DNA from 2 places in the [Clostridium] celerecrescens 18A genome. Region 2 is predicted to be linked to the other one. Evidence: a T-box and tRNA genes for the amino acid it is inferred to sense, from the RefSeq annotation. Region 2 holds a T-box; the other holds one or more tRNA genes.
The links. A T-box is a leader RNA that pairs with one kind of tRNA and senses whether it is charged. The one in region 2 lies ahead of leuS (leucine--tRNA ligase), so its partner is inferred to be a tRNA-Leu.
Positions count from the first base shown of each region.

Region 1: it has a tRNA-Leu gene. The T-box ahead of leuS (leucine--tRNA ligase) is inferred to sense a tRNA for this amino acid. The anticodon was not compared.

Region 1 is NZ_PGET01000001.1:1,268,035-1,273,706, forward strand. Features, by position in the region: gene H171_RS24070 (hypothetical protein) at 1-79, opposite strand, end outside; gene H171_RS05890 (GNAT family N-acetyltransferase) at 640-1,152, shown strand; gene H171_RS24875 (TspO/MBR family protein) at 1,303-1,767, opposite strand; gene H171_RS05900 (GNAT family N-acetyltransferase) at 1,979-2,407, shown strand; gene H171_RS05905 (nitroreductase family protein) at 2,592-3,119, opposite strand; gene H171_RS05910 (hypothetical protein) at 3,678-3,896, shown strand; tRNA gene H171_RS05915 (tRNA-Asn) at 4,244-4,316, opposite strand; tRNA gene H171_RS05920 (tRNA-Leu) at 4,381-4,464, opposite strand; tRNA gene H171_RS05925 (tRNA-Leu) at 4,623-4,706, shown strand; tRNA gene H171_RS05930 (tRNA-Leu) at 4,759-4,842, shown strand; gene H171_RS05935 (sensor histidine kinase) at 5,411-5,672, opposite strand, start outside.
Region 2 is NZ_PGET01000001.1:2,162,795-2,168,466, reverse strand. Features, by position in the region: gene H171_RS10085 (hydantoinase/oxoprolinase family protein) at 1-629, shown strand, start outside; gene H171_RS10080 (hypothetical protein) at 646-1,293, shown strand; gene H171_RS10075 (GntR family transcriptional regulator) at 1,306-2,052, shown strand; gene H171_RS10070 (CPBP family intramembrane glutamic endopeptidase) at 2,135-3,046, shown strand; T-box leader at 3,133-3,382, shown strand; gene leuS (leucine--tRNA ligase) at 3,494-5,672, shown strand, end outside.

The DNA of each region.
Region 1 (5,672 bases), 890 kb from region 2:
TATGGGTAACATTTTTATTACTGACATTATTGTCGGTAGTATTACCCTGGTTGTTGGTAGATTTATCTTTGCTATTCAAGATGGATGCTCCTTTCGTTTTTTAGTAGTGTCTGCAGAACAAAAAATTATATTCAAAATTTAGGTTTTAGCTCAATGGAGCAGGAAGGAATATATTATGAAAAATTATGATTTCCGGGAGGATGATTTCAAAACAGTACCTGGATTATATTAAAAAGGCTTAGATTATGCTGGGAGACACTATACAAGGAACAGTCGAAGCACAGAAGAGGAAAAGGAACTCTATTTAGAGTCCCTTGATTCACGGATTGCATTCTTCACTGCTTTTTTTATAACAAAATACAAAATTAGAAAGAACAATATTGGGCCGACAATTAAAAGTAAAAGATTGATAAAAGTTATAAATCCATCAAATATTAAATTGGTATCCATAGTCTTCACCTCCTTATACATCATAAGTATATCATAATTATTGTAAATGATAAATATAATCTGGGAGGTGAGCCGATTAATCAGGAATTAGAATGTAACGGATTATTAAACATTGGTGATTCAATATTGATAGTTAGAAGAGTTTGTTATATTATTATATAAAAATTTAATTTGTGGAGGAGTGGTAAATTGAGACTTCGTTTAGTAAAATTAGATAAAAAATATAAAATGCATCTAAATGATATGATGGAAGAATGGTATGCATCGGGTGAAAAAATCGTTCCTAATGCAATTGGAAGACTTGATTATCGTGATTTTGATAATTACATTAATTGTTTAGATAATAACGTCGAAAATGAAGGATTTGTACCATATTCTACTTTTTTTTGCTTAGATGAAGAAAGAGATATATTCGTTGGAGCCGTTAATATCAGGCATTATTTAAATGAATCTTTGCTGTTAAATGGTGGACATATCGGAGATGGAGTACGGCCTTCAGAAAGAAGGAAAGGAGTTGCGACCAAAATGATTGGTCTTGCCCTTGAAGAGTGCAAAAAGATTGGATTAGATAAAGCTTTAATGGTATGTGATAAGAAGAACATAGGCTCCGCGAAAAGTATAGAGAATAATGGTGGCGTCCTGGAAAATGAAATTTTAATGGATGGCATAGTAGAACAAAGATTTTGGATCAGCATTGACTAAATTCCAATTAAATAATGATAACCAATAACCAATAACTATCAGTATTAAGCTGAGATATTTTATTGCTATAAATCAGGTAAACTGATATTCACCTTAGGGGTGAAAACCTATGATTATCACCCCTGAGGTACACAATACAATCTTTGGAATTTAATTCATCAACAAAATTGTATAATTCAAATAAGCTGCAAATATGCACCATAAAAGATATGGGATCTGTAAGTATGCTGCAACAGAATTTATTTTATAAAACTGTTGGATCATTATAATTATTAGAATGATTAACAATATTAGCCATAAAAATGCAAGTAAATATTGAGAAAATCCAAAGAAAATAATGCTCCAAAAAAAGTTAAAGAAAAGTTGAAGTGCATAGATTTTTAGAGCTTTAGTTGAATTATCATTACCTGACACATAAATTATGTATGAAGATATTCCCATGAGGATATAAAGTAATGTCCAAACAATGGGAAAAATATAGGATGGAGGGCTAAGGGAGGGTTTATTTAATAAGGAATATGTTGACATGTTACCACTTATAAGAGCTGATAAAGAACCAACAGCCAAAGGTATAAGAATTGAAATTACTAGAGCACTTTTGTTTATAGGTTTCATATAATGCACTCCATGTGTATTTATTATAGTTTATGAGGTCACATCGAAGAATATTCGGATTTATAATCAAATAGATATAGATTTTTTAGATTAAAAATTTAAATGAAATTAACGCATTAGAGTACATTGAGAACTTAATATTGATATTTGGCAAGCTTGATGATATTCTATCTTTAAGAATTATTTATATTGGTTTTATGGAGGTGAGAAAATGTATATAACTATTTATAATGATTGTGGTGAGCAAGAGTTTATAAATTCAGTTCGTATAAATGGGTTGCTTGAGCACAATATGAAAAAAACAAACGGTAAATTAAAAGTACCAAATATGGAATTTACGAATATAGCACGCAATGAAAAGGGAGTTATTGTAGGAGGTGTATCAGGATCTACTTATCTCTCATCCTTAGAAATAGAGGTTCTTTGGGTACAGGAAGCTTATAGGGGACAAAAAATAGCATCGCGTTTATTGGAAGTAATTGAACATCAGGCAAAAGACGCTGGGTGCCAGATTGTTCATCTGACTACATATTCTTTTCAAGCTCCTCTTTTTTATCAAAAGCAAGGATATGTTATTTGTGGAGAAGTCAACGGTTTTCCCGATAATATCAGACTATATACTTTAAAGAAACAGTTGTAATTTATAGCGGAATGAACGGATAATTGAGAGAGCCAATGCGTTAAATAAAAATAGTATATGGCTTGCTTTTTATATGGGAGAAGAGAAGCAGACATATCTAATCATGCAAAAAATGCCTGTAAGCATGCTCCTCTTATCCAAGGCTGTAAATATTTTTTCTCTAGTTGTTTTATACTCTCTGCTATTAAAATTCTTTTCGATAACCATTTAACCAAGCTCTATCTTCAAAAGGTTTTTTTGTCACACCAGGATTTTCTTTATCTGGAATTCCCAAGGGCATATAGATAACTACTGTTAAATCTTCTGGAACTCCAAGAATCTCTCCCATTTTTTTGGCCTTTTCTCCTTCGATCTGTCCCTCAATCCAGGTAGTAGAATATCCCTTTGCATTTATTGCCAAGAGAATATTCTCAGCTGCGGCGGAGTAATCGTGTATGTGGTAGGAATTACCTTTATAGGAAATCGTTTCTTTTGTTAACAGAAGGATTGCTGCTGGCGCAGTCAGCGCCCATGATGCACCATATATAGTTGCCAGATTGTGTACCATCTCCTGATTATTTACTGCGATAAAACAAGTTGTCTGCTGATTGCAGCCTGAAGGGGCTGCTGCACCAGCTTTCAAGATTTCTTTTAAATCGGCATCAGGGATATAATTCGGTTTGAATGTTTTGCGATAACTTTTTCTTGTACAGATTGCTTCCATTAAGTCCATTCTATCAGGTCCTTTCTATCTTCCTGTTTATGATTATGTTTCTATAAAAAAGTATATCATGTATTTCCATATTTTGCGATAGTATAGACGTTAAATTACAACGAATGTAATTTATATATGCACTATTTAATGGCTTTTATTGCATGAACATACGCTTACTATATCAAATGCAAGCGGTGAAAGGGTAATACGGAAACCATGTGTTTCCAGGGGCTTTTTTTGACACTCAAAACGACACTTATCCACAATAATGTGGAAACAATTGTGGATTGTGTGTTAATGTCTGAAAATACGACAAAATTATGCAAATTATAACAGGACTGAGACCTATGGTTATACACAAATTCATTGCTAACACACCTTGTCTAGATGGTCCATATAATATAATGTAATACAGTAAAAAGATTAATTTATCAATTCATTCCTATTATAATAAGGGTTAAAATAAATACATATAAATAGCTTAATTGAGTGAATACCGGTGTCAAAGCCATCTTTTGCGGCATTCACATCTTTTCTTATGGGCCCATATAATAAAATATAAAAATAATAAAAGAGGTGCAAATATGGGCTGTTTTTGGGGCGGCTGTAATAATAACTGCAGGCGTAGTTGCAACAATAACTGCGGATGTGAAAATAGATCTTGTTGCGAAACAGAGAGAGATGAATGCGAAAAGGAAAGAAGAGAAGCTTACTGCGCAGGTTTTCGGGATGGCTGTAACAGCGCTTCCCGCTGGCGCGGTGATGATGACTGCTGATGAAATAAATGTAGAGTAGGAGAAATGCTCCAGGAGGCTGAGGGTTTCTGATTTGGAATGTGGCGCCGCAACAGGCGTTTGTATGCCATCTTTTAGGACGGTTATGTACACTTAGTAATTTGGTTGCCTACAGGTAAGAAAATAATATAAAATTATACGCTATATTAGCCCCGGGATTTTGGCCTCGGGGCTATTGTGTTGGGAAATTGTTTCGATCCTAAGTTCGGTCGGTGTTAAGTACAGATATCCAGGCACATCGGGATACATACTTTCTGCTATACTTGGAAAGGAAAAAGCGCAGACAAAGATGCCTGCGCTTTTTCGTATTATAATCACATGTGCCTTTTATTTCCAGGCAATAAAAAACTCCCCGAGTAGGACTTGAACCTACGACCCAACGGTTAACAGCCGTTTGCTCTACCGACTGAGCTATCGAGGAATACATGACTTATTATACCCGAAAAGTGAAATATGTCAATAGGGAAAATATAAATATTAAAAAGTGCGGGAGATGGGACTTGAACCCACACGAGCATACACCCACAAGATCCTTAGTCTTGCCTGTCTGCCAATTCCAGCACTCCCGCACAACGAACATTATCTTAGCACTTAAAAGTAAAATTGTCAATATTTTTTGAAAAATATATACAAAAAAAATATTTGAAAAATTTGGAGAAATGTTGTTGACATATAAGAGCTTGTATACTATAATAACTATTGTTGTTACGACAGATAACAACGAAATGCAGAAGTGGCGGAATTGGCAGACGCGCACGGTTCAGGTCCGTGTGGTAGCAATACCTTGAGGGTTCAAGTCCCTTCTTCTGCATGAAACTATGCAGATCGTCATAGCTGTGTGGTTTTCAATATTTATATGACATGCGGGAGTGCTGGAATTGGCAGACAGGCAAGACTAAGGATCTTGTGGGTGTATGCTCGTGTGGGTTCAAGTCCCATCTCCCGCATTATAATTTAAACCGGATTAGAATGTCCTGTGGAGATGACCACAGGACATTAAATTTTTTTGGGTTTTATGTTCAAAGGCAGCGCCATTAATAAATAAACAATGCCAATTTAGAGTCGAGGATTTAATGATAATCCCCGGCTCTTTTACGTTAAGGTTCTATTAAAAAGAAGCCTATTTTACAGTAAAACACAAAATTCGATACATATAAATCGCAATTAGGGAGTTTGGAAATAATAGGGATTATATTGGGGGTATAATAATTAATACAATTGTTAGATATTAATTACGGTAATTTGTCCGGTTGATAAACGGATAAATGGCTTGTCTGAATTCCTATCACCATTCCATCGTTTTCCCCAATTGAGCTTGTTCAACTGCCTTAAATTTGGCTTTCTGAATGAGCTCTTTTTTATGTACAAATAGAAAAATGTGGAGACATTCTTTCGGTGGCGAGACATATAAAAGAGTTGGAAGCCGGCCGCCCCTCATAGGCCGCCGGCCTTTTTTGTGACAGCATTTAAGATAATGGTCCGGGCACAATTTCTGGCAATCATGCTTTACGCAGGTTAGGACGGGCAGATTTTGGTTTCCTTATTATTCCATCGTTGTATGTTAACAGGCAGTAAAAGTGTTGTCCTAAATATCATTTTCTTCTGATCTACATCTATAACCATTATACCACCTAATTTTGTTGCCGTTTCATTAATGATTGATAAACCAAGGCCATGAAAATCCCGATTAGGCTTTGTTGATTCAGGAATTCCATTACGAATGAGTACTTTACCATGAAATGAGTTTTCTGTTTCGATTTTCAGCCAGCCATTGTGG
Region 2 (5,672 bases):
GGGATGTGGTAGAGCGTATTATGCCCACTCCATCTAAGGAAGATATCCGTGCCATTAAGAATGAGGCCTTAAACAAGGCCATTGAGTCCGGAGCAACCGCAGAATCAGTAGAAATTCATATTGAGATTGATCCTCAGACCTCTAAAGTAACGGCGATTGCAACCGGATCCACAGAGGTTAAAACAGCGGATCTATTAAAGGAATGTGATGAAACGGAAGCCAGGCATCTGGCTGCCCAGGATATGCGGATTAGAGATAAGGAAACAAAGCTTCTGGCAAGTTCAGATTACTTCTATATCTATGGGGAAAAGGTGGAGGATGACTCTCCCGGTGCCATACGTATCGTTGATAAAAAGGGCTTTATTAAGGTGCAGAGAGGAAGAGGCATGTGCCGGAAGGTCAAAGCGGCAGATTATCTGGAAGTGTTAAAACGGCTTTGGGATGATATGGCTGTTTACCAGACGGACCTGATTATAAGGCCTGATTATTACATTTGCATGGGTGCCAGAGTTACGGATTTTGCTGCCCAGGATTTTGAACAGCTGGAACTTTTAATCGATCTGGAGGTATCATCTTTGGAGCCAGATGAAGAAATTATGATTGTTGGAGCCAACGTAAAACAGAATTAAATATATGGAGACGGTTATGTCGGAGATGATATTGCGGGAAATGGCAGAAAGACTTGCGCAGGTGGATGATCTGTCCTGGGGAATGTATGCGTTCTCCAGGGACATCCTGCGCGACAAAGTCAGCGAATCGGAAAAAAAGAGGATGATTAAACAGGCGATCTGCTGCGGATATGAAATGGCAGATAAGGTTATGAGCAGTCTGGGTACCTGGGATCCCTGGGAGCTGGCAGAAAAATTAAAACTAAACGTAGAGTATGCGGACAGTGGGCAGATAGCAGACAGGGTGTTATTTGCTCTTTTTACCCCTCCTGACCAGATACAGATCATGAAGGAACCCATAGAGCTGGCGGCGAAAAATGGCCTGTTTGAAAGTCTGTTTCCGATGGAACAGATTGAAAGGCTGATCCTGGGGCATGAGATTTTTCACTTCCTAGAGGAAGAGGAAGAGGGAATCTATACCAGAAGGGAAAAAGTGATTTTGTGGAAACTGTTCGGCTACAAGAGTAAATCAACCGTAAGGGCGTTATCTGAGATTGCCGGCATGTATTTTTCAAAGAAAATTAATGGATTTCTTTATTCACCATTTGCTCTTGATATTCTTTTGTATTATAATTATAATTCAAAAGAAGCCCTGAAGATGTACAGGGAAGTATTAAGTTATTAACAGGAGGCATTCATGGGCGTCATAGAAAACAACCAGGAAGATACCATATATGATGTATTGAGATCCGATATACTGGATTTGAAGCTGCGCCCTGGAATGATATTCAGCATCAAGGACATCAGCGAATCCTATGAGGTTGGAAGAACTCCGGTCAGGGATGCATTAATCAGCCTTTCCAAGGAGGGACTCATTACATTTCTTCCCCAGCGTGGAACCATGATATCTAAGATTGATTATGATAAGGTCCGTAATGAGCGGTTTCTGAGGATTTGCGTGGAAGAAAATGTGATGCTGGAATTTATGGCGGTATGCAATTTAAAGGCAATCACCGCATTGGAGATGTCTTTGGACAGACAGGAACAGCTTGAAAAAACAAAAGATATCCGGGCATTTCGGGGAGAGGATATGTATTTTCATTCCATCTTTTACGAAGGAGCCAACAAGGGATACTGCAATAATATTTTGGCTGCAAACTCCGGCCATTACAGAAGAATCCAGATGCTGGCTATGGCAGACTCCGGAATTGAACCAGGGGTTGTAAAGCAGCACAGAGAATTGATGGATGCCATCCTTGCAAAGGATTCTGAACAGCTTCATGGAGTTTTAAACCATCATCTGAACCGTCTGATCAGCAAGGAACGGCCTTTGGTATCCAAATATCCGGACTTGTTTGACCGTGAAAATAAAGAAATAAGAAGAGAACCGGATGAGCTGGGCATTGACTTTCTGGTGGACACAAAACTGAAATATCATGCATAGCCAGTAAGAGGGGGCTTTGAATAATTGCGCTTTTTTCTGATCTGTGATAAACTGATACCAACTGGCAGGAGGTATGAGAATAGTGGAAGACAGAAGAAATGCATGGAAGGCGTTTTCAAGAGTGGGGATCGGATATGGAGCATTCCTTCTTGTAACGATTGTAATACAGCTTGAGGTAGGAGTCGTTGCTCTTTTACTGTCCCGGTTTGGAATGAATATAACCTTTGGAAATTGGTATATGGTATTTGTTTCCCTGTCGAATTACCTTATGGGCGGAGTCGTTGCCTGCCTGATTATAAAGGATATGCCGGTCTTATACAGACCCGAGGCAAGAAAGGCCGGGGCAGGAATGCTGGTTTCCGGATTCCTGGTCTGTATGAGTGCCCTGTTTTTTGGAAATCTAATGGGCCAGAGCCTTATGAGTATCGTCTGCGCCTTATTGGGAAAGCCTATGGTAAACCCGGTAGAGGAAGTGATGAAGGGCTTAAGCACCTGGTCAATTTTTGTCACCATGGTGGTCATGGCCCCAATTTGTGAGGAAATCCTCTTTCGTAAGGTCTTAATTGACCGGATCCGGCTCTATGGAGATAAGGCTGCGATTTTAGTATCCAGCGTTGTTTTTGGCTTAAGCCACGGAAACTTTTACCAGTTCTTTTATGCCTTTGGAATCGGTCTGGTGTTAGCCTATATTTATATTCAGACGGGGAAGCTTCGCTATACCATCATTTTTCATATGATCATTAATTTCCTTGGTTCTGTTGTGGCTCTTCATATAGGAGATAATCTGCAGCTTACCGTAGCCTATTCCATTTTTATGCTGGGAGCGGTTATTGCCGGAACCATTTTGTTTTTTATCAATCAAAAAAAATTAGTGTTTCACCCCGGACTTATGGAGACATGGGGAAAAGGGGCATTTAAAGTACTGTTCTTAAATCTTGGAATGATCTTGTTTTTTCTTGTTTCGACTGTGACCTTTATCATTTCGTCCAGTTAATAAAAAGAAAGACAGTCCATAGAAATTCTGGGTTTCTTAAAATACGGTTGACACAATTCGTCAATTATGTTACATTTGTAGTTAGCAAAAATACTGTGATTAGGAGTAGTAAGCTGTCTGAAACATACAGAGAGCCGGCGGGTGGTGGAAGCCGGTTGGGAATGACAGCCGAACTGGCCTTTGAGTAGCGTGCTGAAGGAAGCTCTGCTTTCTGTGTAGGCATTGCCGGTGTCCTGACCGTTAAAGCGGGCGGATATGTTCTTTGATATCCAGTGAGAGCATACAAAACTTGTATGAAATAGAGTGGTACCACGCGGTAGATCCTGCGTCTCTATGGCCGTATGAACGGTCTGAGGCGCATTTTTTTATACGTTCATACGGATATTATTTTATCTGCAGACATTTGATACAGGGAAAAACCCTGTTGTAAAAGGAGGAAATTTTGTTATGGCAGCGTCATACAACCACAGCGCCATTGAGAAAAAATGGCGGGAAAACTGGGCAAAGAGCCCCATCAATGTTGATGATGGAAAGAAGCAGAAATATTACTGTCTGGATATGTTTCCGTATCCATCAGGAAGCGGTCTTCATGTAGGACATTGGAGAGGCTATGTAATTTCTGATGTTTGGAGCCGGTATCAGATTTTAAAGGGGCATTATGTGATTCACCCCATGGGCTGGGATGCGTTCGGCCTGCCGGCGGAGAATTACGCCATCAAGATGGGAGTTCATCCGGCAAAATCCACAGCGGAAAACGTAGCGGGCATCAAGCGTCAGATCAATGAGATCGCGGCTGTTTATGACTGGGATATGGAGGTCAACACCACGGATCCCGGCTTCTATAAATGGACCCAGTGGATTTTTGTTCAGATGTTTAAAAAGGGCCTGGCCTATGAGAAGGAATTCCCTATCAACTGGTGCCCATCCTGTAAGACAGGGCTTGCAAACGAAGAAGTTGTAAACGGGTGCTGTGAGCGCTGCGGAACTGGAGTTACAAAGAAGAACTTAAGACAGTGGATGTTAAAAATCACCGCTTACGCAGATCGTTTGTTAAATGATCTGGATAAGCTCGACTGGCCGGAAAAAGTCAAGAAGATGCAGTCTGAATGGATCGGAAAATCCTATGGTGCTGAGGTTGATTTTAAGGTAGACGGAAAAGAGGAGAACATCACAGTTTATACTACCAGACCTGATACCTTATACGGAGCCACCTTTATGGTGCTTGCACCGGAACACGCCCTTGCCGCAGGCCTTGCTTCTCCGGAAAATAAAGAAGCAGTTGAGAAGTATATCTACGATGCATCCATGAAGTCAAACGTGGACCGTCTTCAGGATAAAGAAAAGACCGGTGTATTTACCGGCAGCTATGCAGTAAATCCCTTAAGCGGTGCCAAGGTACCCATCTGGCTATCCGATTATGTGCTTGCCGACTACGGTACCGGTGCCATCATGTGCGTACCTGCCCATGATGACAGGGATTTTGAGTTTGCTAAAAAGTTCAACATCCCCATTGTCCAGGTTATCTCAAAGGACGGCGAGGAAATTGAAAATATGTCCGAAGCCTATACCGATGCCAGCGGAACGATGATCAATTCCGGTGAGTGGAACGGAATGGAGTCTTCTTTCCTTAAAAAAGAAGCTCCGGCAATGATCGAGAAACGGGGCCTTGGAAAGAAAACCGAAAACTTTAAGCTGCGTGACTGGGTATTCTCAAGACAGCGTTACTGGGGAGAACCCATTCCTATCATTCATTGTCCGCACTGCGGTAATGTTCCGGTTCCGGAAGACCAGCTTCCTCTCACCCTTCCGGAGGTAGAAAGCTACCAGCCTACCGGTACGGGAGAATCTCCGCTGGCAGATATTGATGAATGGGTGAATACCACCTGTCCGGTATGCGGTGCTCCTGCTAAGAGAGAGACTAACACCATGCCTCAATGGGCCGGTTCTTCCTGGTATTTCCTTCGCTATGTAGACAGTCATAACGATAATGAACTGGTATCCAAGGAGAAAGCGAAAAAGTATCTTCCGGTTGACATGTATATCGGCGGCGTGGAGCATGCAGTACTTCACCTTCTGTATTCCCGTTTTTATACCAAGTTTTTAAACGACATCGGTGTTGTGGATTTTGATGAGCCCTTTACCAAGCTGTTTAATCAGGGTATGATCAACGGAAAGAATGGAATTAAGATGAGTAAGTCAAAGGGAAATGTGGTATCTCCTGATGATTTGGTGCGTGACTATGGCTGTGATGCCCTTCGTATGTATGAGCTCTTCGTAGGGCCGCCGGAATTAGATGCAGAGTGGGATGACAGGGGAATCGAAGGTGTCAGCCGTTTCTTGCACCGCTTCTGGAATCTGGTAGCGGATAGCAGCAATAAGGATGTAGAAGCCACCAGAGATATGCTTCGTCTGCGCAACAAGCTGATCTTTGATATTGAACAGCGTTTCAATCAGTTTAACTTAAATACAGTAATTTCCGGATTTATGGAATACAACAATAAATTGATCGACCTGGCCAAGAAGACCGGTGGCATTGACAAAGAAACCTTGAAAGCCTTTGTGGTTTTAGTTGCTCCTTTTGCTCCACATATCGGTGAGGAGCTGTGGCAGCAGCTTGGCGGCGAGA